DNA from 3 places in the Metabacillus sp. 22489 genome. Region 2 is predicted to be linked to each of the others. Evidence: riboswitches for the same ligand, from Rfam matches in the RefSeq annotation. Region 2 holds a riboswitch; each other region holds the start of a gene.
What was found. A riboswitch is a leader RNA that binds a small molecule or an ion and turns the genes downstream of it on or off. The one in region 2 is predicted to bind cyclic di-GMP.
Positions count from the first base shown of each region.

Region 1 (10,423 bases), on a different contig from region 2:
TTAATTGGGCACCACAACTAGTACAAGTATTACATCCGCCTAAATCCTCGACTGTACCTTCTCGACAAACCGGACATGTATTCCCAACCTCATTACCGATAGTAACATCAGTGGAACGAAGGTCATTGATTGTATCTACTAATACAACCTTCCCTTTTTCCTTATTGTCAACATCTTCGACATCGTCAAATGTATTTTCTTCTGCCTTTAATGTTAATACTTGTGTATCTCGGCTACCGTCAACATAAACGGTACCACCTTTAGCTCCACCTTTGTATAATCTCTCATATACTTTTTCAACTTGGTCAACAGTATATCCTTTAGGAGCATTTACTGTCTTACTAATCGAGCTATCAATCCAACGCTGAATTACACATTGTACATCGGCATGCGCTTCAGGAGCTAATTCCATCGCAGATACGAAAAATGATGGTAAGTTATTTGGATCCGCTTCTGGATGGCGATCTAAATATTCTTGTACGATATCTGCTTTTACTTCAATAAATTTCCCTAATCTACCGCTTCTGAAATATGAGAATGAAAAATATGGCTCTAATCCTGTTGACACGCCAACCATAGTTCCTGTAGAACCTGTTGGAGCAACTGTTAACAAATGAGAGTTACGAATACCATATTGTTTAACACCTTCACGAATATCTTCAGGCATTTTACTCATAAATCCAGTTTGTGTAAATGCTTCACGAAGACGTGTTGTCTCCCCCTCTTCTTCACCGACTAAGAAAGGAAAACTACCTTTTTCTTTCGCTAATTCTATAGAAGCACGATAAGCAGTTGTCGCGATTGTCTCAAACACTTTATCAACTAACTCATTACCTTTTTCAGAACCATATTCTGTTTCACAGTAAATAAGTAGGTCATGTAACCCCATTACACCTAAACCTACACGACGTTCACCAAGGGCTTGGTGTTTGTTTTCAGGTAGAAAATAAGGTGTTGCATCAATGACGTTATCCTGCATGCGAACTCCGATTTCAACTGTTTTTCTTAATTTTTCAAAATCAACAGTCTTTGTTTCCTTATTCGCCATTTCAGCTAAATTTACCGCCGCTAAATTACAAACAGAATATGGAGCAAGTGGTTGTTCACCACATGGATTCGTTGCTACAACCTGTTGACCATATGCTTTTGCATTTGTCATATCATTCGCATTATCAATAAAGAAAATTCCTGGCTCAGCAGAATACGTTGCACATATGTTGATTAGATTCCACAAGTCTCTTGCTCTAATTTTACGATACGTACGAACTTTATATCCTTGCTTTTCCCATTCACGAACATCTCCGACTTTATGCCAATTTTCATTGTAGGCTTTCATATTCTCTTCATCGTAGCTTTCTACGTCTGGGAAACGTAGTTCATACTCAGCATCCTTTTCAACAGCATCCATAAAATCTTTTGTTAAAGTAACTGAAATATTAGCACCCGTTAAAAACTCTGGATTATGAACACTATATGTTCCACCCGTACGAAGCTTTAATTCCGCTTCTTTAATGATTTTTTCACTGAATCCACCAGTTCCAGGTATTTGTTTGTAATTAACAATCCCCTGATACATATCGATTTCTTGTTGAGTTAACGGTGTGAATTTTAGTTTATCTTGTGCATATTTCTTAATTGCTTCATCTTTTGTATTTTCAATTAAATAGCGCAAAATTCTAGGGTTTTGCATTTTAGATATTATAAATTCGATGATATCAGGATGCCAATCTGCAAGCATAATCATCTGTGCACCACGCAATTTGTTACTCCTCATTCGTTAGAGGGGCTAGGTCATTTCTGCCTAACTCTCATGCTTTCACATGAGTTCGGACTATATCATCAAGGAATATTCATTCCCTGTCTCGTACCTCAAAAGAAGTTCTTCTTTTGATCTACTTATACCTTATTGTTAAAACGTAGGTACTTTCGATAGTCTCTGAACGTTCATCTTAGTTTCCTAAGATGCTTCGCTGCTGATTGCCCATTATTTATATTCATCATTTTCAAACCTTCACGGTCACTGTTGCCAGTCACGTTGTGGTTGATGAATCTTTAGGGTGTTCCAGCAATTCACGAGATTTTATTCCCGCCGTGTGGATTTAAGATTTAACGGGAACCACCTTGCTCAACAAGATGTGTTAATTTAGCGATATCATCTAACCAAGATACCGAACCAGATGATTTACCATTTACACCACGTGCAAGTGTATTTCGAGGACGCAATGTTGAACCATTTGTTCCAACTCCACCACCACGACTCATAATCTCCATTACTTGTTTCCGATGCTCAGAAATTCCTTCACGGGAGTCTTTTACAAATGGCATAACATAACAGTTAAAATACGTTACATCAGTGCCTGCCCCAGCTCCATATAAGACACGTCCTGCTGGGATAAAATTCAAATTCACTAGCTCTTGATAAAACTTTTCAAACCATTCTTTACGCTTTGCTTCCGTTTTTTCTACCGATGCCAATCCTGTCGCGTTACGTTTTGCAATTTGTTCGTAATAGATTTCAAGTGGTTTTTCAATGACGTCTAAAGAGCGTTTCACAATTCCTGTTTCAACTTCCTCAGGATTATCTAGTGAGTGGCGATACTCTTCTTCAACTAGCACACTTGCCGTTTTCGTTTGCCAATCAATTTCTCTAACATATCCAAGTCCACGTGCAGGAAACTTAGGATCCTCTTTTATTGTTAAAACAACAAAATCCCCTTCTGATAATGTAATCTTCTCTGTATCCTTAAACGTATAACGATCAAGCATAACCAGCCTTGATACACCTTTATGGGTCAACTTCATATCATCTGTTATAGGATGGACTTGTGGAAATGCAGAAATATCTTTATTTAACTTTTCTACATTTAGTTCCATCTTTTGCTCTGTAACAACAGTCATTGTAACAACTCCTTGTTCTATCTCTCTATTAAATCTTCTGATTAAATTTATCACATCGCACCAAACAATTCAATATATAGTATCTGTTTTTTTAAACATAATACTATATGTAGTTTTCAGTTCAACAAACTAGTAATTTGTCAAATTACTAACTCATTAAAAACATAAGAAATAATGAGTTATTATTAGATTACATGTCGAAAAATGCATTTTTTGAAGGATTTTGTCTCTTGCACAAACTAAAATATCTAAAACACTACTCCTTTATAGGTTTTCTTTCGTGTTTGTCGAATAATTTTTATCTGATTTAGTATGCTGTTGGACTATATCCTTTAAATATGGATGGTTGTATTTCCTTGTTTATATTGTTTGCAATCGATTCTAGATTTGATAAATTTTTAGTTTCAACTAAACATTTGCTAATAGCATAACAAACGGAACGAATGTTCGCAAGAGAAATGCGCAACCATTCGGATTGCGCATTATTGCTTATCTTTTATAATTCCATTCATCCGTCTCATATTTTTCTTTAGCAATTTTCTCTACTACTATAATTTCTTCCTTTGTAAGCTCATAAGGTTCTAACTCAATATTTAAACCTTCTTCAAAACCTTTTTTAAACGCTTCTTTTGCTTCTGTAATGGTTACCGGCTTTTCTCGTAAGGAATTTGCCGCAACCGCCTTATCTTTAAAAGCACGCTGCATTCTTTCTCTTACACGATCATTTGGATATTTAAATAAATCGAAAAGCATATCTTCATCTAAATCAAGGAGAATTGAGCCGTGTTGTAAGATAACACCTTTTTGTCGCGTTTGCGCACTCCCAGCTACCTTTCTTCCCTCAACAACAAGCTCATACCATGAAGGTGCATCAAAACATACTGCTGAACGAGGTGATTTCAACCCTTGTTTTTCCTCATCTGTCCGAGGAATAGAAAAATATGCATCTAATCCGAGATTTTTAAACCCTTCTAATATACCTTCTGAGATAACTCGATATGCCTCAGTAACTGTTTTTGGCATATCTGGATGTTCCTCAGATACGATGACACTATATGTAAGCTCTTTATCGTGGAGAACCCCTCTTCCACCTGTTGGGCGTCTTACAAAGCCTAATCCATATTTTTTAACTGCTTCTAAATTAATTTCCTTCTCAACTTTTTGAAAATAACCAATAGATAATGTTGCAGGATCCCATCCATAAAACCGGATTGTTGGAGGAATTTTCCCTTCACTATGCCAATCAAGCAACGCTTCGTCTAATGCCATATTAAAGGTTGGAGAGCAGTTACCCGAATCAATAAATCGCCATACTTCTTTTGCCATATTGTAACCCTTCTTCACAAAAAATTTTCTATTTTAGTCTAGCAGAACTTCAATAAGAAGAAAATAATATTGCATGATTAGCTAATGACATTTTAGTGAAGCTCTTATATAATAATAAAAGTCTATAAAAGTTCCTAAGAACTTATTTTTTAATATTGAAAATGAGATTACAACATAAAGGGAGCGAAAAAATTGTCAATTTCAACTTGGATTCTTATCATTTTAGCAGTAGCGCTAATTGGTTATGCTGTGTTTACCTTTTTCTATCAAAGAAAAATAATGAAACAGTTAACAGAAGAGGAATTTCGTGCTGGATATCGTAAAGCACAATTAATTGATGTTCGGGAACCTAATGAATTTGAAGCTGGCCATATTTTAGGAGCAAGAAACATCCCTCTTTCCCAGCTTCGTCAGCGTTACAAAGAAATAAGACAAGACCAGCCTGTATACTTATATTGTCAAAATACAGTACGTAGTGGTCGAGCAGCTCAAATGCTGAGAAAAAAGGGCTATACTGATCTTAACTGTCTGAAAAGCGGCTTTAAAGGTTGGACAGGCAAGATTAAAAAGAAAAACTAATGAAAAAAGCAAACTTATTCATCATTTGATGATATAGAGTTTGCTTTTTTTTGCTTAATTCAAGGATAGTTAAACCGAATTATTTAGCAAAGCCAATAAGCTGCTTTAACATAGCTATACCTGATTTCTGCTCTTGCTTATTGCGAACTTGTCTATCTTGATATTGTTTTAAAAACGCTAAAAATCTTTCCTCACGTTCATCTGTTTTCTTCAAAATAATTTCCCGTTCTTGGCGAATTGCCTCTTTATATAGTTCACGTTCTTCCTTTGAAGTAATAGATAAACTCGTAATCATTTCCTGTACATCTGAAAACTCAATTCTAGCAACTTCTGTTTGTAATTTCGCCGTGTCGACAATCTTCTGTTGAACAGCCTCAATGATAGTTGCTTCTAGTTTAGATAGTCGATCATTTATATTGAGTAACTCCTTGACTTCTGCTGATTCTATAAAGTCAGAAATCCTATTAAGAGAATTTTTTAATTTATCGTTATCTTCGGTAGATTGACTTTCGACATGATGCATAGCCGTTTGCTTCTTCAGTAATTGCTTAATTGTCATCGTATCAAGATGGTTATCTTTAAATGATTTTATCTTCCTAAACATTTCAATGTTTTCTGCAGACACTAATCTTGAATTGTTACTATCCCTTTCTATTGTTAAAAACTCTGAAAATTCATTCTCCCAGCTTTTTAAGATAAATACTTTTTCCCCTATCAATGAAGCAGCTTTAGAAATTGTTACATACTTTGTTGTCATTCTCTCCACCAACCCTTTATCTATTTACTTTATTTACTTAATTCTTCGTAGTAACTAGCAAATTCCTTCAAGACGACAAAGCTTCTAAAAACTAGTCATATTCTTTAAAGAAATTGGGGAATTCGGCAAGAATAGCTAAATATTCTTTTTTATTTGAAATGGTATTTCAGCAATACATGATTTCTTAGATATTCGGAAAGTCTAAACTACACATATAATTATTAAATTTGGTTATACTATGAAAATCAAAAAAAGACTTTCGGATATCACTTCAAGCGATACTAAAGATACTAGCCTCAACCAATGAAAGGATTGTCATTAATATGAATGTAAAGATTAACTTTGATTCAAGCTGGCAGGAAGAATTTTTCACAAAGTTAAATAGTGATGGACCTTGGGCAAACTGGGACCTTTATAAGCTAGCATATGAGGTCCAACAACAAACAGTTGTCCCTTCATTTACTGGCTTGCAGGCACCAAAGCATCTACCGAATTTTACACCTTTACCACATCAATTAGAGGTCGCACAAAGAGTAGTGGAGAAAATGAACGGAAAAGCTATTCTAGCAGATGAAGTTGGTTTAGGTAAAACAATTGAAGCAGGATTAATTTTAAAAGAATATATGATTCGTGGACTTGTCAAAAAAGTACTAATTTTAGTTCCAGCATCACTTGTTTCCCAATGGGCAAAAGAACTGAATGAAAAATTTTTTATCCCTGCTGTTGAACAAAAAAAGAGCTATGTATGGGAATCATGTGATGTCGTTGTTTCATCGATTGATACAGCAAAGCGCAGTCCTCATCGTGAAATTGTTACAGAACAACCATATGATTTAATTATTATTGATGAGGCACATAAGTTAAAAAATAATAAAACCAAAAACTATGAATTTGTACAAAATTTAAAAAAGAAATATTGCTTACTTTTAACAGCAACACCTGTCCAGAATAGAATTGAAGAAATTTTCAACCTTGTTTCACTCTTAAAGCCTGGGCATTTAGGAAATGAGTCTTACTTTAGTGAAGCATTCTCAGCAAAAGAACGCTCTCTTGAAGACCATGAACACTTACGAGAGCTTATCGACAAGGTCATGATTCGAAACCGCCGCGGAGATACTGGTATCGATTGGCCAAAACGACATGTTGAAACCGTCCCAATTCAATTCTCAGAGACTGAACAACGATTATATGACACCATTACATCTTTGCGTGATTCTAACCAATTTTCAGCTTTTGCTTTTTCAATTATGACTCTTCAGCGTGAGGCATGCAGCAGCCGTGAAGCTGTCTATATGACATTGAAGAAAATGCTTGATCGCTCTGAAGAAGCTGAAAATATCTTACCAAATGATGTAATAAAAAATATAATGGTCGCAATTGACGGTGTCACCCAAAATTCAAAAGCCCTTAAAGTTGTTGAACTAATTAAAAAAATAAATGATAAAGTTATAATCTTTACCGAATATCGAGCAACACAATTTTATTTACAATGGTTTTTGAAACAGAACGGAATAACCTCTGTACCGTTTCGTGGAGGATTCAAACGCGGCAAAAAGGATTGGATGAAAGATTTATTTAAAAATCAAGTCCAGGTGTTAATAGCTACAGAGGCAGGTGGTGAAGGGATAAATTTACAGTTCTGTCACCATATCATAAATTACGATCTCCCATGGAACCCAATGAGACTCGAACAAAGAATTGGACGTATACACCGTTTAGGTCAAGAACATGACGTACACATTTACAATATGGCAACGAAGAATACTGTAGAAGAGCATATTTTAAAACTATTATATGAAAAAATTCATTTGTTTGAAAAAGTAATTGGAGAGTTAGATGAAATTTTAACAAGGTTAGAAATAAAAAATTTTGAGGAGCATGTTCAGGAAATTATGTATCACTCAAAATCTGATGGTGAAATGAAAATTAAAATGGAAAACTTAGCATCAATATTAGATTTTGCCCAAAAATCACAAGAAGAACAAAAACGAAAAGCAACTTGATTGCAAGAGGTGGAAAAAATTAGATGGAACAACAAAAAATACACAACTTTCTTGAAAGTTTTTTTAACGCTAACTCCTGTGAACTAATAGAAAATAACCCTGGTTACTTAACAGTGCAACTTACGATAGAAATGGATAAGGAGCTAATGAATCGTCCATTCTATTGGCATTATCTTGAAAAAACAAACGGTGTACCTAACCCAATGAAACTAACATTTATTACAGACAAACAAAAAGCCCCTTCCGATCTAAAAGGTGAATTTATGCATTTTGGTTCACCACGGCTTCATCAAATCTTTCAAGCAACAAAACGGTTAGGCAGGTTTATCCGCTTATACGAAAAAGTTGAACATGAGAATAACGGAAACATTGCCTTACAACCCTGGATCGGTGTAAATATCATTGTTTCCTATCAGTGTGATATGAAAAAAGACGAAATTCATTCAATTGGTCTACATTTAGTTAGTGGGACACTTGTAGAGGGTTTCCAAGAAAAATTAGAAAAACTTAATCTAACACCCAAAATACCTGACTTTTGTTTTACAATGACTCCATTAATAAAACCACAAAGTGGATTAAAGAGAATTGAACAATTCATTGAACAATATGTTAAAAGTCAGGATCATTCATGGGCTGATTCAGCGAGAAAAAGATGGGAAGATGACCTAAAGCTACTAGACCATTTTTACGAGGACATTGAGGAAAAACCTGATTGTTACACATTAGAAAAAGAAGCATTACGTGAACTATATGAACCACATATTCATATTAATATCCAAAACGGTGGGATCTTCTTTCTAACGCAAAATGCTATATTTAAGTAACTTCAAGTAGCAGTTGGTCTTCCAATTGCTTTTTTCTCTTTGTTTAAAGGACAAAACGTTAAAAATCATCCACTCTAACAAAATTCACTATTCTTCGACAACATTCAACATCCCTTACATAAGGTTACTTTAAGTTCATTTAAAGATTCCTTAAATTACCATAACAACATCTGATTTTTAGCGCATTTTCAGGCATTAATACCTATGTATTATTACAAATAGATTACAAATGACGAAGAATAATAAAATTTTACTCCCTCGACACCAATCAACAAACATTCTGAAAATTTATTTTTATAATAGAGATTGTAGTCAAAAAGTCTATTTCTACAGAGGACTTTTGATTTATATAATGAAAACGTTAATATGAACAGATAAAGGCAAACCTATTGAAAAATTGGGACGCAAAGTCACAGGTCTAATGTATCGTACATACTATGACGGCTGGACTGCCTGGAATACATCAAAGTATTTTAGGAGGGGTACATATTGAATAGTGAGCTTATTGATAAAATTAAAAAGGATGGACAATTAGATCGTGAATGGGTTGAAATGATTTTAGAGGCTCTCGAGCTAGGGATTAGTATCGAGGAAATAAAAGAGTTTTTTTCAAAAGCAGAACATCCTCCTAAATAATAGAACTATTTGATATAATTTTTTTCTTATTATGTTCTCCATATAAAACCTTTCCTTCTTTATATGTTATACTATAACTAACAAAAAGGAAGGTGACTTGACGTGATTGGTCCTAGAATAAAAAAATATCGGACACAGAAAAATTTATCATTATCTGAATTAGCAGAAAGAGCAGGAGTTGCAAAATCTTATCTTAGTTCCATTGAACGCAATCTCCAATCCAACCCTTCTGTTCAATTTTTAGAAAAGGTTTCTGCAGTGCTTGGAGTGTCTGTAAATGTACTTCTAGATAAAAATGAAAATGACTCAAATGAACTAGACTATGAATGGACGAAATTAGTGCAAGATGCCATGAAATCCGGTGTATCTAAAGAACAATTTCGGGAATTCTTAGAATTTAATAAATGGAAGCTTAAGAATGAAACAAATAAATAATGTACATAAGCATAATTGGTGAAATTTCACTAATTATGCTCTTTATTTGTTCTTTATAATGAACTTCTCTTGAAATTGTCAAAATAGATATTTTCCTGTCACTTTTTATTTCTTTTCAGCAAGTACTATAATCGTTATACTTACTATAGAAAATGATAGCAAAACCTTCAATTAACTCGTTCTTAATAAAACGCTAATATATTTCTAGTTTATTGAAAAGTTATCACTGGAAGAAGGAAGAAAAGGTTGGTGACTCATGCAATTTAATCAAGACACGATCGATTTATTGCTCCATACAATTAAAACATATGGCTGGATGGATCTTCCAGCATCAAGTATGTCGATGTATCCATTTATAAAAGAAGGAAATATTTGCAGATATACTAAATTTGATCTAAAAACAGTTAAACGGGGTGATATCCTTCTTTACTATACATCCTCTGGGCAATTGCTAACACACCGTTTATTATACATAGATAAAGCGAATCCAAAATATGTATTCTTAAAAGGTGATTTAAATTCAAAAAGTATTGGTCCAATTGAAATAAATCAAATTATTGGTAAGCTTATTACAATTGATAAAAAGAAAAAGAAGGTTTATTCAAATGATTTAAAAGCAATACTTTGGGGCTATTTCATTACCAAGTTTCCATTTCTCTCCAATATAATTAAGATTTATATCCGATTTAAGAATAAGTTTAGAAAAAGGCTATCATCCATTTAAAAATTATCATTGTATTATTCACCTCTATTTTTAAAGCTAATTAAATTTATTTCTGGAGTATTAAATAACCGGAATCCTAAAAAGGAGATGGCTTTACTACTTCCTAACCCTGCACTAACATATTGTTTAGTTTGCCGATATTCCCATAAGCCTTTTACTCGATCTGAAGGAGGAAATAAACCACCATGTTTATAATAAGGCTCTGGTACAAATAATGCTCCAAGAAAAGGTAATCTTATTT
Region 1 covers NZ_JBQENT010000027.1:46,159-56,581, reverse strand. The annotation lists partial or broken gene ACTJJ9_RS15915 (vitamin B12-dependent ribonucleotide reductase) at 1-1,756, opposite strand, end outside; partial or broken gene ACTJJ9_RS15910 (ribonucleotide reductase N-terminal alpha domain-containing protein) at 2,110-2,898, opposite strand; gene ACTJJ9_RS15905 (lipoate--protein ligase family protein) at 3,388-4,224, opposite strand; gene ACTJJ9_RS15900 (rhodanese-like domain-containing protein) at 4,423-4,803, shown strand; gene ACTJJ9_RS15895 (MerR family transcriptional regulator) at 4,883-5,560, opposite strand; gene ACTJJ9_RS15890 (SNF2-related protein) at 5,884-7,563, shown strand; gene ACTJJ9_RS15885 (YqhG family protein) at 7,587-8,387, shown strand; cyclic di-GMP riboswitch class I at 8,757-8,844, shown strand; gene ACTJJ9_RS15880 (anti-repressor SinI family protein) at 8,877-9,023, shown strand; gene ACTJJ9_RS15875 (helix-turn-helix domain-containing protein) at 9,126-9,458, shown strand; gene ACTJJ9_RS15870 (S26 family signal peptidase) at 9,715-10,182, shown strand; gene ACTJJ9_RS15865 (metallophosphoesterase) at 10,197-10,423, opposite strand, start outside.
Region 1: linked by a shared signal. The riboswitch ahead of ACTJJ9_RS15880 (anti-repressor SinI family protein) and the one ahead of ACTJJ9_RS06395 (EAL domain-containing protein) in region 2 are both predicted to bind cyclic di-GMP.

Region 2 (10,423 bases):
AAGAAGAAGTCATGACAGCAAAAGGCAGCAATGCGCTTGCATCGATAGATGAAAAAATTGATTATGTCAGCAAACTAATCGACAATTTGTTTTCGTACACCCTTCTATCAGCGAAAAAATATCCATTTCATCCAGAAAAAACGGAGATGACTCGCTTCTTAAGAAAAATCGCCGCGAGCTGGTACCCAGTTTTTGAGGAAAAGGACTTTGAAATTGACATCGACATTCAAACTGAAGCAATTAGTTGGGAAATTGCTCCACAATGGATGGAGCGAATTATCGAAAACCTGCTACAAAACGTAATCCGACATGCCTCAGATGGCAAATATATCGGTTTTTTCTTAAAAGACGGTCAATTGCTTATTAAAGATCATGGCACAGGCTTTCAGGAAAAAAGTGAACATCAAGGTGCAGGAATCGGTCTTACGATTGTTAATGTCATGATAAACGAAATGGGCCTTCAATGGACGATTGATTCATCAAACGATGGAACGACCATTTCTATCTATTCTCCCCTTTCATAATGATATGGAGGGGTTTTTATTTTCGAGATTTATGTGGGATTGGTGAGAAGTAAGCAGGTGTTCAACCACACAGAAAGCGAGCATTGCACGAGGAAACCACCGAAAAGCTTCACAAATACACCCTAGAAACTTCCTTCCTCATATACACAAATTACGATTTTGAGTGTTATTCAAACGTTTGTTTAAGTGTATAAATTCATTAATTCTCCCTCCTTTCCTGAAGTAGGCTTTCATTTTATTTAACTTTTCCAAAACACCAACCCCCTTTTTTAAACAAAATTTAAACAAAACCGATCCTTCGATTTAACCAACGTCACCTATGCTATACATGAGGTGATAAAAATGAACGAAACATTAATAAAAACAACGAATTTAACAAAATCATTTAAAGGAAATCGTGTTGTAGATAGGTTGAATTTATCGATTGAAAAAGGAGAAATTTATGGATTTCTTGGTCCGAATGGGGCTGGAAAGACGACGACGATTCGGATGCTACTTGGGTTAATGAAGCCATCGAGTGGTGGCATTGAGCTATTTGGTGAAAATGTGAAAGGCAATCATTTAAAAGCATTAAAAAAAATTGGTTCATTAGTTGAGTCTCCCTCTTATTACGGGCATTTAACAGCTCGAGAAAACTTAGAGGCTGTGCGGAAAATTCTTCAAGTACCAAAAAGCCGAATTGATGAGGTGTTAAAAATTGTTCGGTTAACGAAGGATGCGGACAGAGCTGTGAAAGGCTATTCTCTTGGGATGAAGCAGCGACTTGGCATTGCATCAGCGATTTTAGCAAATCCAGAGCTACTCATTTTAGATGAACCGACAAACGGACTGGACCCTTCCGGAATCCATGAAATACGCGATTTGATTAAAAGAATGCCCAAGGATTATGGCATTACTATCTTAATTTCTAGTCATTTGTTAAGTGAAATTGACCAGATGGCGACGAAGGTTGGCATTATTTCAAAGGGAAATATGATTTTCCAGGATTCAATTGAAGTCCTTCGTAATAAAGCGAGAGCAAAAATCGCCATTAAGGTAAAGGATACGATGAAGGCAAAAACACAGTTACTGACAATGGGACATATTGTAGAAAACGAGAATGATTATTTGCTATGTGAGGATATTTCCGATGAACAAATTGCAAGCATTATTACACACCTAGTTCAGCATGGTCATGAAATTTATCGTATTGAGGAAAAACGAAAATCGTTGGAAAGCATCTTCCTCGACTTAACGAATGAAGGAGGAACGAAGCATGTTGGCGGCACTGCAAGCTGATTTATTAAAGGTCAAACGGAAATGGTTTTGGTTTCTCGTTTTTCTAGGTCCGTTCGGTGTAATCTCACTACAAATGGTGAATTACGGGGTTCGCTATGACTATTTAGTTGGTGGAAGCAAGGATGTTTGGCGGGATTTACTCGGTAATCTTAATAGCTTTACATCACTGGCACTATTGCTTGGAATTACGATTTTAGCATCACAAATTGCTTCAATCGAGCATCAACAGAGCTCCTGGAAGCATCTTCTAAGCTTACCGATAAAACGTCGGGTCGTATATTCATCTAAGTTTTTTATTATTTTGTTTATGCTCCTTCTATCATGTGTCCTTTTATTCGTTGGAACGATTTTTTTAGGACTTGGATTAGGGTTTGGCTCTTCCCCAATGCCGCTCGATGATATTTTAATCAGCAGCTTTTATCCATTAATTGCTGGACTGCCAATTTTAGCGATTCAAACTTGGCTTTCGATTACATTTGACAATCAGGCGATTCCGTTAACGATTGGAATTTTCGGGACAATTGCTCCTTTCTTTTCAAGCAATATTCCTGATTGGTTCATTTGGAAGTGGCCAACATTAATGGGGGATCAGGAACCTATTTGGTATGTAGCAGCTGGACTAGCTGTTGGCATCGTCATTCTTTTCCTTGGGATGATTGATTTTCAAAAAAGGGATGTGAAATAATGTTTTGGAATTTAGTGCAATCTGAATTTTTAAAAATGCGGAAAACTTATATATGGCTTTTATTATTTGTCAGTCCAGCGTTCGCATTTGTTGCTGGATTTCTGACCGAGCAGGTTGAAGGGGCACCAAATGAATGGGTGATCCCACTGGTTATTATGACACCCATCCATACCATCTTGTTCCTCCCTCTCATTATTGGTGTGTTTACAAGCTTCTTATGCCGATATGAGCACAAGAATGGCGGATGGAAGCAATTATTAAGTCTTCCTGTGAAAAGAACGAATGTGTATCTATCGAAATTCTTTCTTACGATTATGCTTATTGCGATTAACCAAGGTCTTGTTTTAGTAGAATGGCTTGCGATAGGGTTTATTAAAGGATTTGAAGACCCGATTCCTTATGATGTCATGGTAAGGAGCTTTGTTGGCGGATGGATTGCCACCCTTCCCCTTGCTGCGATTATGTTACTCATATCGATGGCATGGTCTAGCTTCGCCGCACCTTTAGCATTTAACGTGGTGTTTACAGTACCGAATATTTTAGTAGCAAACTCAGAAACATATGCACCCTTCTATCCATGGGTCCAACCATTCCTCACAATGATTCCAAAAGGTGGCGAAGGACCATGGGGCGGATTTTTCATGTCATTCGAATCACTCGTCTATGCAATAATCGGCGGATTTATCCTCTTCTTCGCCAGCGGTCTTATCTACATCAACAAAAAGGCAGTGTGAGTAGCAATTTGGGGACTGTCCCCAAAACAGTGCAGTCCCCAAAGTTTTAACACAAGTAACACCGTTTGGGGGACTGTCCCCAAATCAACGAAATCCCCCTATTAATGTGCCACAAACCTTATTCTATCAAGATTGGGGACAGTCCCCCACTTTAATGACATTAGCTCAATTCCCTTGTAAAACATCCTTTTCGGGGACTGTCCCCCCTCCCATCCTCTCTCCCACCAAAAGGGACTAATTACCTACCCAACGGGGACTGTCCCCAAAAATCTATTAAAATTATCTGGAAAATGCGAAACTTTCTCCTATTTAATTCGTATTAGGTGTTGTGAGATGATTATAGTATGTTTAAGGATATGAAGTTGAGGTGGGTGCATGAGTTTTTTTAGCAGGTTGTTTGGAAAGAAGGACGATGCTCCTAGGTCCGTCGAGGAACGGAATGTATTTAACCTTCAGCCAAATGATATTGTGACATATGATTTAGAGGATTATAAGGTTGTTGGAAAGATTAGTTATGATGACCATGGCTTCAAATGGTATGCATACCAGCTTGAAGGTGTCGCAAAAACGATTTGGTTAAGCGTTGAGATGGACGATGAGCTTTACCTTGGTATTTATGAAAAGGTAAAATTAAAGCTGGATGAACCGATCCCGAAAAAAATTCGTCATGAGGGAATTACTTATTACCTTGATGAATCAGGGAAAGCACGCGTAACTGGCATAGGAAGAAATCAGAATATTAATGGTATGATTTGTGAGTACTATGATTATTGTGATGAAGAAGAAGAAAAGTACCTCTCTGTTGAAAAATGGGGAAGCGAAATTGAAGTAAGTGCTGGTTATGATATTGAAGAATATGAATTAAAATTTATTGCAAGCAAATAGGAGGAATAAACAATGTTCAAATTTTTTAAACGTGTAAAAACAGTTGTTGACTCAGAGCTTAATGCATTATTAGACAAAGCAGAAGATCCAGTAAAAATGCTAGACCAATTTATGCGCGATATGGAATCAGATATTCGCGAGGCAGAAGCAGCTGTTGCTAAGCAAATTGCCAATGAAAAAATGCTGCAAAAGAAATATGAAGAAGCACAAAAAATGGTTGAAAAGCGTGAAGAACAAGCGCTTAAAGCAGTTGAAGCTGGAAACGATGATTTAGCTCGCCGCGCGCTAGAGGATAAAAAGCTTCACACACAAACAGCGGAAACATTAAAGGAATCATACGAACGTGCGAAGCTTGATTCTGAAGCTGTGCGTAAAAAGCTTGATGAAATGAAGGCTGAATATTATCAAATGAAGCTAAAAAAGGATTCCTTAAAAGCTCGTGCGGAATCTGCGAAGGCAAAAACAAAAATGAACCGTACCCTTTCTGGTATTGGTTCTGACGAATCAAAACGAGGCTTCGAACGAATGGAAGAAAAGGTTCTCCAATTTGAAGCAGAAGCAGAAACAAGTGAAGACTTACGCTCTTCAAACAAAAGCCTTGATGATGAATTCGAATCATTAGAAAAAAATGATGTTGATGACGAGCTTGCTGCGTTAAAACGTAAATTAGGAAAAGAGTAACAACCTATTACGTACACACTACAAGTGAATCAAACAAATACGTATGAAGGGACTGTTTCAACGTGAGGGCTCATCCTTACTAAAAACAGCCCCTTTATCATGAAAACAAATTCATATTCCAAAATGAAAGAGGGTGAGTCAATGAAAAAACCACTTCTTTTTGTTATGCTATCTTTTTCACTCCTTTTAGCCGCTTGTGGAAATATTGAAGGATCAACGAGCGGAACGATTTTCAAAGATGAAATAGCCGAATATATCGATACGAATTATATCCTTCAAGACGTTGTCACAGGTCAGTCAGGATCAAATGACATCTCAGAAATCTACCTCGCAGAAAACAAATCAATCGATGAAGTGTCAAAAGAACTACAGGATCATGAAAAACCACGTGAAATAAGCGAAAAGGTCAATAATAAGCAAGTCCTTATTTACCAGGATGTTTTTATTAGTCTAACTCTTTCTGAAGAAAATCAGGATGACACAATGGTCGAAATATCCTCCTATGACTTTGTCCGGAACAATTATCATCCTAATTATTTCAATGGATTATTTGCATTATGGATTTTAGATGATATTCTTAGGGACGATAATTGGGCAAACAAAAGGGAAAGAAAATGCTCTGCAACAAATGATGACTGCTATGAAGGATATGGAGCATCAGGCGGTACATATAAAAGTTCAACAAGCGGTTCCACTTCTGTAAGAGGAAGTACGTCAACCGTTCGTGGTGGCGGACCTGGTGCTGGAAAATAAATTTTCACTAGGAGCAAAAAGAGTCAAGAGGGAACCTCAGGAACTCAACCGAAAGCAACAAAATTTGTCATTATAGCTTTCACAAAAAAATGAATATGAGAAAGGATGAATCAGATGGAACCATTTATTTTAACGGCTGTCTACTTCGTAATCGCCATTATTATTGTACTTATTGGATTAGTTATTTTCGAATTCCTTACAAAGAAATATAAAGACTGGGATGAGGTACTAAACGGAAACCACGCTGTCTCTCTTTCGATTGGCGGGAAAATCGTCGGTATCTGTATTATTCTATCCTTCTCGATTTACCATAGTGCGAATGTGTTAGATACACTGATTTGGGGCGCATACGGAATTTTATTGCAAATGGTTGCTTATCTTCTATTTGAGCTTTTCACAAGAAAATTCTCTGTTGAAGAACAATTGCAAAAGGGAAACATTTCAGTCGGCATTATCAGCATGTGTGTATCGATCGGCCTTGGATTTGTCATCGGTGCATCGATTACGTAACATAAGGAGACGACTTTTATAGTGAGTGAGAAAAAGAATAAACAAAGCAAAGCGATTTATTGGGCTTCAGGGATCGTTTCCGTTTGCGGGATTATCTTCGAGGTTCTATTCGGCGCAGCTGGTTCTTATTTACTTGGTGATGGTGTAAAGCAATACACCCTCACCATTTCTCTTTTTCTAACAGGAATGGGAATCGGTGCGTCAATAAGTGAAAGAGTAACAAAAAATTTAATTTTATCATTTGTTTGGATTGAATATCTCATTGGAATTCTAGCCGGATTTTCAACCTTCCTCCTCTTCGGGGTATCCGCGTTTTTAAGCGAAGGAATGGATTCATTATTCCTTTATACGATTACATTAGTTGTTGGAGGATTAACAGGTGTTGAATTACCGATTTTAATTCGTAAAGCAAATGAAATTGGTGTCACCGTTCAAAAAAGTACTGCACGAGTGCTTTTTTCAGACTACGCAGGTGGATTAATTGGTGGTATCCTCTTCGTCTACTTGTTTCGACCAGAGTTTGGCCTAGTGAAAACAGCGTTTATCGTAGCATTAATTAATGTCATCGTGGCACTCTGGATCCTTCTCTATTTTAAAAAGGAAATAAAAACGTTCAAACGCCATTTTACAGCTGGGATTGCAATCTTCCTTCTGCTCATCGTCGGGATATTTTTCGGTGAGGAAACAGCGTTTACGTTTGAACAAAAGCTTTACCGAGACCCGATAATTTATACAGAGCAAACCGCCTACCAGCAAATCATTTTAACGAAGGAACAAGGTGATTTGCGGCTTTTCCTTGATGGTCAGCTGCAATTTAGCTCAACTGATGAGCATCGCTATCATGAGACACTTGTTCATCCTACAATGGCAACAGCGGAGAAAAGAGAAAACATTCTTATTCTTGGCGGCGGTGACGGCTTAGCCTTACGCGAGCTGCAAAAATATGATGAGGTTAAATCGATGACACTCGTAGACCTTGATCCAAAGGTCGTTGAGCTCGGTAAAACGAATCGTGATATCGTCACATTAAATAAACATTCGTATGAGGATGAACGTGTCAATGTTGTTAACGAGGACGCGTTTCAATATTTAAAAAGGGACAAGCAATTTTACGACGTCATTCTCGTTGATTTGCCTGACCCGAATAATGAATCATTGAACAAGCTGTATACACTTGAGTTTTATCAGCTGCTGCGAAATCATTTAACACCAGGCGGCTCAATGATGATCCAGGCAACGAGCCCAACGTTTGCAACAGAGGTTTATTGGTCGATTAACCAAACCGTTCAGGCTGCTGACCTACAAACAGCCAACCTTCACGTAGATGTCCCAAGCTTTGGAGATTGGGGATTTGTTCTTGCGAAACGAGAGCCCGTCAACCTAAAAGATGCAAAAATAACCGTCGAAACGGAATTTTTAACGAATGATGTCCTCGATGGTCTTACAACGTTCGGCAAGGATATTGACAAAGATATCGTCGATGAAAAGGGGCGAAAAGTACCAATCGAAACAAACACACTAACCCGTCCAACGATTATCGAAAAATACGAAAAAGCATGGAAAAGCTACTAAAGCAAAGCGAGCAACCTCTTGGGGACAGTCCCCAATGAAGGATGCTCGTTTTTATTATATTTGTTTGTCGACAAATTACGACAATTTCACATATAATCTAGGAAAAAAGAATGATGTGATGAGGCATTTTATGATAGAATGTAAGAAAAAATAGAATTATTCTACTAAAAAGGCAAACTCATCGAAAGGTGAAGACGCAAAGCTACAGACCTAAAGGAAACTATGGTGGCTGAGTTACCAAAGGAATAGCGAAAAAGGTTATTACCAATGGGAAATAGCCTTTTTTATTTACACAATTTACTTTTAGTGACTAACTGTGAGGTACTACGATGTTAAAATCAAAGCGTTCAGCCTACTTATTCTTTTTCATTCTTATTGCAGTATACTACGCTAGTCTCATTTTATTTCACGACAATCTCTGGATGAGAGCCTTTATCGCATCCTTTCTTCCCATTGTCGCAGGCCTTGTAAGCTTTTCTTGGACGTTTAAAGCTTATCAAACGATGGCAGATAAAAATCGCTATTTTTGGCTCCTATTTAGTATTGGGATTTTATTTTTTACGCTATTTCATTTCACCTTATTATGTTTTCTTTTAACTAACCGGACACACAATATAGAAATCGCTATCATTTTATTATCCGCTTATTTTCTATTTCTTACCGGGTTAGCATATAAAATTAGACAAATCAAAACAAATCCAAATCGTCCTTTTTTCTTTAATCTCATCATCTTTATGACAGTTGTCATGACGGTTAGTATTCATTACATCGTAAATCCTATTTTGCCTTATAGAAATTTCTCGCTTTTCTCAACGATTATTTCGTTATGCTTTCCAGTCATCATTTGGAGCATATCATTTACAATCACTTACTTATTCTATCTGTTTCCCGCTATCCAAGATAAAAGGTCTTCCCTTTTTATTATGGGCGGCTCTATTATTCTAGTTATCGCGGATGTCATCTATATTTTCCAAAATCTAAAAAATGATTTTTTGCCAGGGAATATGACTGATCCATTGTTAACGATTGCCATCTTAATCATTGGACTTGGAGGCTTGTACACGAAGGAAAAGGCAAATGAGCGAGAATGGTTTACAGATACGTTAACAAAAAATAATGGCTATATCTTCCCTTACTTAAGCGTCATGATTTTACTCGTCCTTTATTTAGAAAGCACAAACTGGTATTTTAATTCCCTTACGATCGGTCTTTGCCTAACCTTGTTTTTAATTATTGGCAGGCAAATTCTTTTAGTAAGAAAAAATTATTTATTAATTGCTGAATATCATCATTTAGCATACCACGATCCTCTTACAGGCTTATACAATCGCGCAAAATTAACAGAGGATTTTACCCAGCTTCAAGAAAAAGTGGATTCAAGCCCGAACCCAATTGCATTGCTTTTATTCGATTTAGATCGATTTAAAAATATCAATGATTCGTTTGGACATTATATTGGCGATAGCCTATTAGAAGAAGTGGCGAAAAGACTAAAATCAATCGCAAAGGAAAGTGCACGCATTTACCGAATGGGTGGCGATGAATTCATCTTTCTAGTAGTCAATACGACAAAAGACGATAGTATCACAACAGCTAAACAGATTCTAGCTGAATTTTCTAGGCCATTTAAAATTGCTGACTATGACATAACGATAACACCGAGTATTGGCATCAGCATGTATCCAGAAAACGCAGCAAACCCTGTCTCTTTACTTAAAAATGCTGATGCCGCCATGTATTTAGCTAAGGAAAAAGGAAAAAATAACTACCAATTTTATTGCTCTCAGCTAAATGAAACGATGAATCGAAAAATGCTGCTTGAAACTGAGCTGCGTAACGCCATTGGAAAAAATCAGCTGCAGCTCTATTATCAGCCTAAAATTGATTTGAAAACGAGAAAATTAGTTGGTATGGAGGCATTATTACGTTGGCAACACCCTACATTAGGGGTCATTGCACCAAGTGAGTTTATTCCGATTGCTGAGGAATCTAGACAAATTATTAGCATTGGCGAATGGGTGCTTATGACAGCCTGCAAGCAAAATAAACTGTGGCAGAATAGCGGGCTCCCCTATCTTTCTGTTTCCGTCAACGTCTCTGTCCGCCAATTTCAAGACAGTGATTTTTTATTAACGGTTAAAAGGGTCATTACTGAATCTGGACTTGATCCACAGTACTTAGAACTGGAAATAACAGAAAGCATCATGCAAAACATGAATGAATCGCTACTGATTTTATCCGGGCTAAGAAAGCTTGGAGTAAAGCTATCGATTGATGACTTTGGAACAGGCTATTCGTCCTTGCATGTTTTAAAGGAGCTTCCAATTGATACGCTAAAAATTGATAAATCATTTATTGACAATATTTCAGATCCAAAAAATCAGTCGATGGTAAAAACAATTATTGATTTAGGATTAAATTTCAACTTAAATATCGTTGCTGAAGGAATTGAGCATGAGCATCAAGCACAGGTTCTTTCAAGCTTCAACTGCAGCTATGGACAAGGCTATCTCTTTTCAAAACCAATTCCGACTGAACAATTCAATCATCTACTCATACAAATAAAAATAGGCGGAAGCACACTAGGTTGTAAGAGTACGAATTTTTAAAAAGGGAAAGATAAATAAGGACATATCCTATGTTATTAGACTAATAGGGTATGTCCTTTTCTTATCCTGAATTTCCCCACTACCTTTAGCATGAAGCAGAAATGACTTAATTTAAGTGACTATAGTTCCAGCTCATCTAACCTTCCCATTAGCTTTTTATAGCTCACCAAGGTTTCTTTATCAACAACTTTA
Region 2 covers NZ_JBQENT010000007.1:91,854-102,276, forward strand. The annotation lists gene ACTJJ9_RS06350 (sensor histidine kinase) at 1-524, shown strand, start outside; gene ACTJJ9_RS06355 (ABC transporter ATP-binding protein) at 867-1,802, shown strand; gene ACTJJ9_RS06360 (ABC transporter permease) at 1,780-2,487, shown strand; gene ACTJJ9_RS06365 (ABC transporter permease) at 2,487-3,221, shown strand; gene ACTJJ9_RS06370 (DUF4178 domain-containing protein) at 3,597-4,106, shown strand; gene ACTJJ9_RS06375 (PspA/IM30 family protein) at 4,119-4,787, shown strand; gene ACTJJ9_RS06380 (DUF4247 domain-containing protein) at 4,929-5,540, shown strand; gene ACTJJ9_RS06385 (DUF350 domain-containing protein) at 5,655-6,050, shown strand; gene ACTJJ9_RS06390 (polyamine aminopropyltransferase) at 6,069-7,622, shown strand; cyclic di-GMP riboswitch class I at 7,784-7,864, shown strand; gene ACTJJ9_RS06395 (EAL domain-containing protein) at 7,952-10,231, shown strand; gene murI (glutamate racemase) at 10,351-10,423, opposite strand, start outside.

Region 3 (10,423 bases), on a different contig from region 2:
CTCCATAAGCCTAGTAGAGAAGGGATAAAGTATTTACCATCTATTTCTTGTAAAATTAGTAGTCTTTTTCCTATATAATGAATAGGAAGGAGGCATTATCTTGAGTATATTTTTCATTACTGTTGTAGTAATTTTTCTTTATGCCCTAATTAAAAAAGCGAATAATAATACGAAAGATGTTGTCGTTAATCGAATCGAAATCAGTAACGAAGGATCGAACGAAGATGATTCAACATTATCGATTTTGCAGCTTTCGGATTTACATTTAGAAAATATATCGATTTCTCCTGATGGGATTTACGAGATGCTAAAAGATGAACAACTTGATTTAATCGTCCTTACGGGAGATTTTTTAGATCGGAAACGTACGATTCCGAAGCTTATCCCATATTTAGAGAAACTCAATCAATTAAAGTCAACCTATGGTATCTATGCCGTATTGGGTAACCATGATTATGTTTTAAAGCAACCAGACCTGCAAACGTTAATTGATACCCTTGTGAAATATAATTGCAAAGTATTAAAAAATCAACATGATATCATTTCTGCTAAAGGTACTTTCGTCAATATTATTGGGATTGATGACTTTAGTACAAAACGAAGCAATATTGAAGCTTCCTATAAAGGAATTCAATCAGGTATCAATCTAGTCATTACTCATGACCCTAATATCGTGTTGCAAATGAAAAACTATCATTTTGATTATTTGCTTGCAGGCCATTTTCACGGTGGACAAATTTGCTATCCAAAGGCATATCATCTAGCAAAAATGGGCAAACTTGCCCGTATGAATATGATAAAAGGACTTCATAATCATGATGGAAAACCGTTTTATATCAATGAAGGACTTGGTCAGACAGGTGTAAACATCCGCGTAGGAAGCAGACCTGAAATCACTCTTCATAAGCTATCATTAGGAAGAGTTTCAAGTGAAGCAGTAAAAGCGATTTAGGGAAAAAGCGATATGGATCGCTTTTTCCTTTTTTACAAGGTAAGAAAGTATAACATTTTGAACTTAGTTTTAGTGTCTAGCTCCAGCGCCTAGCCCCTCTAGGGTCTAGGCAATTTGGAATTGAAGGCAAAGAACGCCTTCTATTCCAAATCGCCTTATGCTTGTCGGGGCTGATCAAGGCGCTTGCGCTTTTCTTATTGACTATTCGCTGTTATTCATTCTGTACATCGTTGATAATTTGTCTATAGACATAATTAAGTAACTTGGTTTATGGTTCTTTAACACATGCCACAATGAATTGTTACTAGATATTAGCTCAATCGGTAAAAATGCAAGCCGTTTGAACCACTGGTAGACAGGATGTGATATGGAAAAGACTTCAAAGCCAAGCCGTTTACAGCCTTTGTTTAATGTAGTAATTCCGATAATCCCTTTAATTTGACTCGATTGTGGATGATTTTGAATATAAAGGTTAATTTCAGGTAATGACTTTTGAACATATCGATAAATGGTTTTGGCTTTCTTAAGCTCACTTTTTGTCGTTTTAAATTCCTTTAATAATCTGACGTTATGAAGGTGAATCTTAACTAACGTATCATTTTTGTTTATTTCTGTGCCATCTGCTAGAACGATATTCTTGCCTTTATATTTCGTTAATCGAACCCGAAAGATATTCCCTTCTTTAGATGGAAGGTATGTGAGCCGTGTAAACTGATAATATAGAGGGTCTATTAGATTCCAAATAGAGATGATATACTCTCTCATCTTTCTCCTTCTCCTTTACCTTTCCTACTATCTATTTTTTTGTATAAGCGTATTATTTGATGTATGGTAATTTGTGTAATATTGAACTGTGTGGCAGAATGATGACGAAATGCATGTAACTGTTATTTTTATTATTGAAGGAAAACCGTAGAAGTATGATAAACTTAATCTTCAAGAGGTGGTTTTCGTCATGCAGCAATTACAATTTGAAGCGTCTTGGGAAAAAGCAATAGCTGAACAGGACCGACAACATATAGAAACAATTTTTAATGAAACAAAACATGCTCCCGATTCCGATATTATTTGCACTCCGATTCGAGAAGCGATTAACCATAAAGAGGCGCTGCTCGTAACGGTATTGGTTCACAATTTTACTGATAATCCGCATACCTTTCATAACGTAAGATTGCTTTACCGTGTGCATAGTGAGGTCATGGCAGATAAGAACTTCACTATCCCTACACTTGTAATCCCAGCAAAGGTTAGTATGCCCTGGACATTTATTTTTCCAAAGGGAAGTTATAAACAACAGACTGCTTTTGAGAATGGGCGATTAGAAATTGTTTAATTTAGGCTGAATGCTCTATAGGTGTGAATGATAATTTAATCAAATTTTTTTGATTAAATAGATTGACATCAGAAAATTTTGGATATATAGTTGAAATATCAAAAAAAATTGATTTAAGAAAAGTTTGTATGTGGAATTAATTGATGATGTGAACCAGTTATTGTTTGTGAAACACTATTTGTAGATTAAAAAATTTTTGAGTAAAATATCAATTTTTTTTGATTAATATATCAAAATAATTTGTTTTAAGAGGTGACATGATGTTTAATGAGTATGAAGTTCATTTATTATCAAAATTAAAAAGGGAAGAAATGGGTAAGCTTTCGACCATATGTAGTTCAATTGCTACATATCTAAATTCTAAAACAATTGTTTCTGCTAAAGAAAAAACAAAGCCTATAGATTCGATCTTTTGTTGTAAAACAGCTTGCTGTTAACAAGAGGGGGATAAAGGATGTGGATTGAGACTTTTAAAAATTTTATATTTATTGCGTTAGAATTAACGGTTTTATTTATCGTCATTTCCTTTCTCATTAGTCTTTTACAAGGATATATCCCTTATAAAAAAATCGAGAAAAAATTGTCGGGTAAAAATAAAGTTTTAGCTGCATTCGTAGCGATCGCATTTGCTTTTATAACACCATTTTGCTCATGCTCTACAATCCCAGTAGTAGTAAATATGTTGAAAAAGAAAATGCCTTTTGGAATCGTCATGATTTTTCTTTTTGCTTCATCAGTACTAGACCCAACAATTATTACGATCATGGGAGTTGTTCTTGGGTGGAAGGTAACGATTGTTTATACGGTAGTGACAAGTATTTTCTCAATTGTTATTGGTTTTGTTCTTGAAGCATTGGGATTTGAAAAGTATGTAAAAAATGTTGTGATGTCTGGTTATGAGGAAGGCAATAAAAAATTTAATATGAAATTAGCATTCGAAGAAACAATAGCTCTAATGAAAAGTGTTTATCCATATCTCATTATCGGTGCAGCAATAGGAGCAATCATTCATGGATTAGTACCAACTGAATGGATTTCAACAGCTTTTGGTGATGATCATTGGTGGTTGATTCCAATTGCCGCAATTATAGGGATCCCATTATATATACGATTATCAAGTATGATCCCGATCTCACAGATTCTTATTATGAAAGGGATGGCATTAGGTCCTGTTATGGCTATGATGATTAGCTCAGCGGGTGCAAGCTTGCCTGAGGTCATTTTATTAAAGTCAATCTTTAAACGGGAATTAGTTTTCACTTTTGTATTATCGGTGGTAACAATGTCAACATTATCAGGTTTTATCTTTTATTTCATTTAAAGAAATGGGGGAAATATATATGTTTAATTTATTCAAAAAGGATTCTATGAAAGATGCAAATTGTTGTAATGTAGTGATTAAAGAGGTAGAAGAAAACAAGGAAGAAAGCAAAAATTGCTGTTCAGCTGAAACGGAAAAAGAAAAATTGTAGATAACATTAGAACATTCAAAGCGAAAGGTCTCCTTGATTTGGAGACCTTAGCTTGTTGTTATTCACCAGTTTTAGCAAAACGCTCAATTCTTTCTCCAATTTCGTCACGAACACGTTGGAAGAAAGCCCATTTTTCTTCATCTGTTCCTTCAGCCTTAGCAGGGTCATCAAATCCCCAATGCTCGCGTTTTACATGTGGTGGTGTCATTGGGCATTTATCTGCAGCATCTCCACATAAAGTAACAACTAAATCAGCATTATTTAATATTTCCGGATCAATGATATCAGACGTTTGATTTGAGATATCAATTCCCACTTCTTTCATTGCTTTCACAGCATTTGGATTTAAGCCATGAGCCTCAATTCCAGCACTATATACATTCCACCCCTCAGCTAAATATTTTTTTGCCCAGCCTTCTGCCATTTGGCTTCTGCAAGAGTTTCCAGTACATAAGAAGTAAATTGTTTTTTTCGCCATGTTGTTTGCTCCTTTTTAAGTAAATTTAATGGATGATAAGTAACCAAATATATAAACCAACTAGGGTAATGAACAAGGTTGGAATTGTTAAAATAATTCCAGTTTTAAAGTATGTTCCCCAAGAGATTTTTACATTTTTTAATGATAAAACATGAAGCCATAGTAATGTAGCCAGTGAACCTATCGGTGTAATCTTTGGTCCTAAATCAGAACCTATGACATTTGCATAAATAAGCGCTTCTCTTATAACACCTGTTGAGCTAGTATCGGAAATAGCGAGCGCATCGATCATAACGGTTGGCATGTTATTCATAATTGAAGATAAAATAGCTGCAATAAAACCCATACCAACAGTAGCTGTAAATAATCCTTGGTCTGCAACAGCCTGAATCATGTCAGCTAAAACATCTGTTAAACCGACATTTCTTAAGCTATAAACAACAACGTACATTCCGATGGAAAAAAATACGATTGCCCAAGGTGCTCCTTTAATAACGGTTTTTGTGTTAACGGCTGAACTTCTTTTTGCCATCATTAGAAAGAAAATCGCAACGATTCCAGCAATGAAAGAAACTGGAATTCCGAATGACTCACTTACAAAATAACCAATAAGCAAGATTCCCAAAACAATCCATGACAATTTAAACATCTTTTTATCGCGAATCGCTTCTACTGGTTTTTTTAATTGCGTTAAGTCATATTCTTTTGGGATGCTTTTACGGAAAAAGAGATATAAAACCAAGATACTAGCACCCAATGAGAAAAAGTTCGGAATGATCATTCTTGATGCAAATTCAACAAAACCAATATTGAAAAAGTCAGCTGATACAATGTTAACAAGGTTACTTACCACTAATGGAAGTGAAGTAGTATCAGCAATAAAGCCGCTTGCGATAATAAATGGGAACACCATTTTTTCACTAAAGTTTAAATTTCTTACCATCGCTAACACAATGGGTGTAAGAATTAATGCAGCCCCATCGTTTGCGAAAAAGGCAGCAACAATAGCTCCGAGAATACTAACATAAACAAACATTCTAATCCCGTTACCTTTTGCGGCTCTTGCCATGTGTAAGGCTGACCATTCAAAAAATCCAATCTCATCTAAGATTAGTGAAATAATAATAATTGCAACGAAAGCTAGTGTTGCATTCCATACAATCGATGTCACATCAATGACATCTTTAAAATCTACAACACCTACAAGTAGAGCAAGAATCGCTCCGCCACATGCAGACCAACCGATAGATAACCCTTTTGGCTGCCATATGACAAGTGTAAGTGTGAGTATAAAAATCACTGATGCTAAAATAACTGATGTCATGAATTTAATCCTCCATTACTCACATGAAATTCGTAATCCTTGTTCCTCTAGTTCTTTGATACGATAATCTTGATTCGGCAGGTATTGAAGGATATTTTCGACTAAAGAATAATGATCACTATCTTTATTTAATGAATAGATAATCCATTGCCCTCTTCTCGTTTCTTTGACAATTCCAGCATCCTTTAATTTGCGAAGATGTTGACTAATGGCAGGCTGACTTGCCTTAAAAACCTCAACAAATTCACATACACAGCAATCATTTGAATCCAGCATTTTCACCATTGTTAATCTAGTTTTGTCACCTAAAAGCTTTAAAACTGATGCTGTTTTTTCTATATCAATTGTCGCTTCTTTCATTATTACACCTCCCGAATTCATCCGCATATTAATATATAATAATTTACTTATATGTTCAATGACTTAATATATTTTTTCCTATTGTTCCTTCGTTCAAACGAAGTGAAGTGTGATGATGAAGTGTTGAAATATGGCTGGTGTAGACTTCTACTACTAGAATTACCAGTAATGGAGTTTGTGAAGATAATTTTACAAAATTAAATGAATGGTGTAGATAAATGGCCTAGTATACAGGAAGGTATCGAGGACCAAATAAAATTGATGAATTTATTAGAAGAAACAAATGAGAGAAAAGGTGAACGATCATTACTGGAAAAGGGAAAAGAATATTTATAAATAAACGACTATGTCCTTTTATAACAAAAACAGTCTCCCCCAGCAGCGCAGAGGACTGGGGGAATAAAAATGAGTTATGCACTAGCTATTGATTGATTCTATTCATAAACTTTCATTGGCAAATTTGTTAGAGATTGACCCGTAGCTGAAACTGTCAAATTGTTCTCTAATTCAAACCCAGAAACTGCTTCAATCCGAGAGAACCTTTGAATAAATGCCTCTAGTGCAAGCTTCATTTCTAATCGTGCCAGTGGTGCGCCTAAACAGAAGTGTGGTCCATTACCGAATGTTAGGTGCTTTTTATTGTTTGCACGATGAATATTCATCGTGAATGGATCTTCAAACATATCAGGATCCATATTACATGCACTCATCCAAGCAATGACGACATCACCTTTTTTTAAATCAACACCTAATAGATTATTGTCTTGTTTAACGGTGCGATCTCTACGTGACATGTGGAATCGGAAACGAAGCATTTCTTCAACAGCATTTGGAACAAGTTCAATCTTGTTTCTTAGCTCTTCATAAATCGATGGATCATCGTATAGCAATGAATAGAACGTATTGGCTATCGCGTGGCTTGTCGTTTCGACACCAGCACCTAAAAGCAACATTGTTGCCTGAACGATTTCTTCATCCGTAAATCTTTCGTCATCAACTTCAGCTCGAATTAAATCAGAAATAATATCATCAGTTAGATTTCCCCGTTTTTGTACGACAATTGGGTAAAGAAACTCAAAATATTCCTTCGCTGCCTTTTGCTTTTCTAATTCAATATCTTCCAGTCTTTCTCTATCGTAAGGCTGGAAAAGAATATCAACCCATTTCTTAAACTGATATCTGTTTTCGAGCGGAACGCCAAATAAGTCAGCGATGACTAGACTAGGTAATGGAGAAGCAAGGGCATCAACAATATTTACAACTGAATTTTCTTGAATTTCTTCAACAAGCTCTTTTGCAATTTGTTGAATACGAGGTTCCCAGTTTTTTAAACTGCGAGGGGTGAAGGCTGCTGCTAACAAAGAACGACTTTTTCGATGCATGGGTGGATCAACATTTGTAAGGTTTGTGATGGATGAAGGATTTTGTTGTTTGTGATTTGAGCCTACGAAAATAGTTGTTCTTGTTCCTTCACTTGAGAAAACTTCATAATTGCTTAATACCTGTTTCACGTGTTCATATTTAAACACATTCCACGTATTTGTACCTTCGTGGAAATACACAGGGTGATTGAGAAGCATCTCTTTATACCATTTGATAGGAAAAAACTCTTCTGCACGTGATTTGAAATTTGTGATTTCATTTACAGGAATAACTTCTTTCGTGATCATGTTTTTATTCCTCCCTCAAGTTACAGTAGTTTGACAATCAGTGTAGCGAAGGCACCAAGAATTTAGTTTGCATCATCTTACACTGATTTGTAGTGAATCTACATCCTCCGTTCGTTACAGTATGGTCACATAGTATGATTTATCCTAAACATTCTCTACTTAATTCGATGTGACCTATTTTCACCTTACTTTAATCAAGAAAATTCTTAAAGAGTACATAGTATGAAGGGGATTTCTAAATATGTATAGGACAAGAAGCCTGAAAATCTAGTATTTCTAAGCTTTTGTAGGTGTAATTTCACTTGTATAATATATGCTAAAAGAAATCTATCGTTTAATAATAGAGAGGGATAGACAAGGGAAAGAGAATGGAGGATTATATTAGATAAATGAATAGTTTAGTAAATAATAAAAACATCGATGGAATCATGCGAAATCATAGAATCCTTGTTGAAAGTAGAGGACATAGTCATAAAATTTTCTTGCTAACTTTTCAATACCTTCTTTAATACCTGAAAGCTTCAGTATTGCTCGTCGTTCTCTTTCACCGTGAAGATTTTCTTCAATTAGATTAGTTGTTTCTTCTTGAACTCCTATCCAACTAAGTACAGTTTCTTAAAAATGTTTCTATACCGAGAGAAGTCCTCCTCTAAAGTAATGATTGAGGACTTCTTTTTCTATAAAGTAAATATAGGGCTACGTTAGCTGTTTATAAAATAGCTTACAATCTTCACCTAATTCATTTGGTAAGTATTTTAAAACCGGATCCTTTGCATATGAGTAAGCAATCGGAACCCCTTTACAATCCAATGGCATGTGGTAATTTAATCGTACGTTCATTTTCTGTGAACGGTGATTTGGAGCTGTTGAGAAAATATATTGATAACCTCGATTTTTACAAATTTCCTCTAAGAGATGCCTCATTTCGGCTGCTATGTACATTTTGTTTTTTTCCAGCATCACTCCGGTTAGAAAAATACGGATATGTTTTTCCTTTACGATTTTTCTTCCTAATTTATTGTAAATATATTGCTCATACTTTTTTACTAAATAGCGGGTAATCTGATTTATTTTATTAAAAGGAGCAAAATCACCTTTTAGTAGGGGAGGATCTAATTCTATTGTCTGAAAGGACTCGGCAGCAACGGCTCCAATCACTTTCCCAGTACATTTCTCTCTAGCGATGATGGTTAAACCTTGATTAACTGTTTGTTTAAGGAAATCAAAAATAAACTCTTTCATCGTTTCATATGATATTTTCAATAATAAAACGACTGGTTCTACAATGAAGGCATTTCCAGATTTAACACCTGAGAATGTTTTGGCTAAGCATTCAGCTACTTCAATTAATAGCTCTTCGTCTGATACAGGTAAAACCTCATACACGTAATGCTTTTTAGCTATTATTGCACCTTCAATATCGATGTTTGTGTTTGTCTGATCTTCTGAGATACCTTTCATTGGCATAGTCAAGCTTCGATTCCCCCTTCAAAATTTTTAAGCAACAAAAAAACTCCACCTTGAATAAGACGGAGTTTCCGTCGTATTCGGTAACTGGCTGGCATGGTGTATAATGAAAAATCTACACTTTAGCCCCTCTAGCTTTGCGTCCCCATTTTTCAATGAGTTTGCCATTATCGTACGTTAAAAAACTATGAAAAAAGCGTTCCTACTATTATCACAGAATCAAGAATTTTAGAACTATGATAATTCAAATGTAGTATACACAATAGTTGAACGTCAACAAATTTTGCCAATTTTCGCTAAAAATAGGAATATATAATCATTGATTATCGTGAGTTTATCATGCATTTTTTGAGTGTGAAAACAAATGATTTTTATCAAGATGTTTGTAATGAAGCATAAGAGTTAACGTGTTTTTCGTAAATAGCTATAAGGCTTTTTATTTATTAGAAATATGATAGATTTATAACTGTTTACTTGTACTTTAGAACTATTAAAAAAGGATTTTATTTAGAAAGGCAAAAGCTACTGATAACATAGTCCGTAGTTATTTAGCTTATAAATCAAAGGTATGCTTGCAAAAAGTGTGTATATTTTGGAAGTACTCCATAATTGTTTGGATACATGCCTTCATCTGTCCTTTCAAATCGATATCTCCCTTTTTTTATTACCTTAATGAAGTGAATGAATGGAAAAAACATGAAACCTTTTATCTGAATGACCGTAAAGTTTAATAAGAGATTTAATTTGGAGGGAAAGGCATTGGCAATATTAGTTGATATGTTAAATATTCTTGTTTATCTCCCTTTTTTAAAGGCTGATGAAGAAGACATAGAGAGTGTGTTAAAGCAATTAAAAAAGCACGAATGGTTCCGGGAATATTTAATAGATGAACGATATCGAAAACTAATTGTTCATGATAAAGATGTTCGGCAATTGATTGGAAAGTTTAATCCTAATAAGCTTGCTAGCAGCTCTTATCATGTGAAATGTCAAATGAAATTACATAGGGTTTTAGAAAATAAGTTACGTAATGCTGGATAGAATGTGAATTGCTTAGGAGATTGATGGGCTTATTTGTTACTTATATTCAAGTTATAGATTTGATTCAAAGGAGAGTACAACATGGATATCGATTTTCTGGATAGGATTAGGGTTAGCAGCTTTAGGTTATTTTATAGGGGATGGACTAAAGAATTTTAAAAATCCAAAAGGGAGTCTATCTGGATATCCGACATTAATAGAAGAAAAGGATTTGTATATTTATTTAGGGTTAAGCAAAGAGGAAGTAAAGGACTTGTTAAGCAAGCATCCTGATGCCCCAAAAGCTGAAAGGAAAGACATACTATCCGTATCAGCACTTTATTGAA
Region 3 covers NZ_JBQENT010000045.1:34,928-45,350, forward strand. The annotation lists gene ACTJJ9_RS21045 (metallophosphoesterase) at 101-952, shown strand; gene ACTJJ9_RS21050 (YkoP family protein) at 1,154-1,717, opposite strand; gene ACTJJ9_RS21055 (SLAP domain-containing protein) at 1,908-2,285, shown strand; gene ACTJJ9_RS21060 (hypothetical protein) at 2,546-2,722, shown strand; gene ACTJJ9_RS21065 (permease) at 2,740-3,606, shown strand; gene ACTJJ9_RS21070 (hypothetical protein) at 3,626-3,757, shown strand; gene arsC (arsenate reductase (thioredoxin)) at 3,816-4,235, opposite strand; gene ACTJJ9_RS21080 (arsenic transporter) at 4,261-5,559, opposite strand; gene ACTJJ9_RS21085 (ArsR/SmtB family transcription factor) at 5,575-5,919, opposite strand; gene ACTJJ9_RS21090 (cytochrome P450) at 6,354-7,586, opposite strand; gene ACTJJ9_RS21095 (hypothetical protein) at 8,286-9,062, opposite strand; cyclic di-GMP riboswitch class I at 9,136-9,232, opposite strand; gene ACTJJ9_RS21100 (hypothetical protein) at 9,816-10,097, shown strand.
Region 3: linked by a shared signal. The riboswitch ahead of ACTJJ9_RS21095 (hypothetical protein) and the one ahead of ACTJJ9_RS06395 (EAL domain-containing protein) in region 2 are both predicted to bind cyclic di-GMP.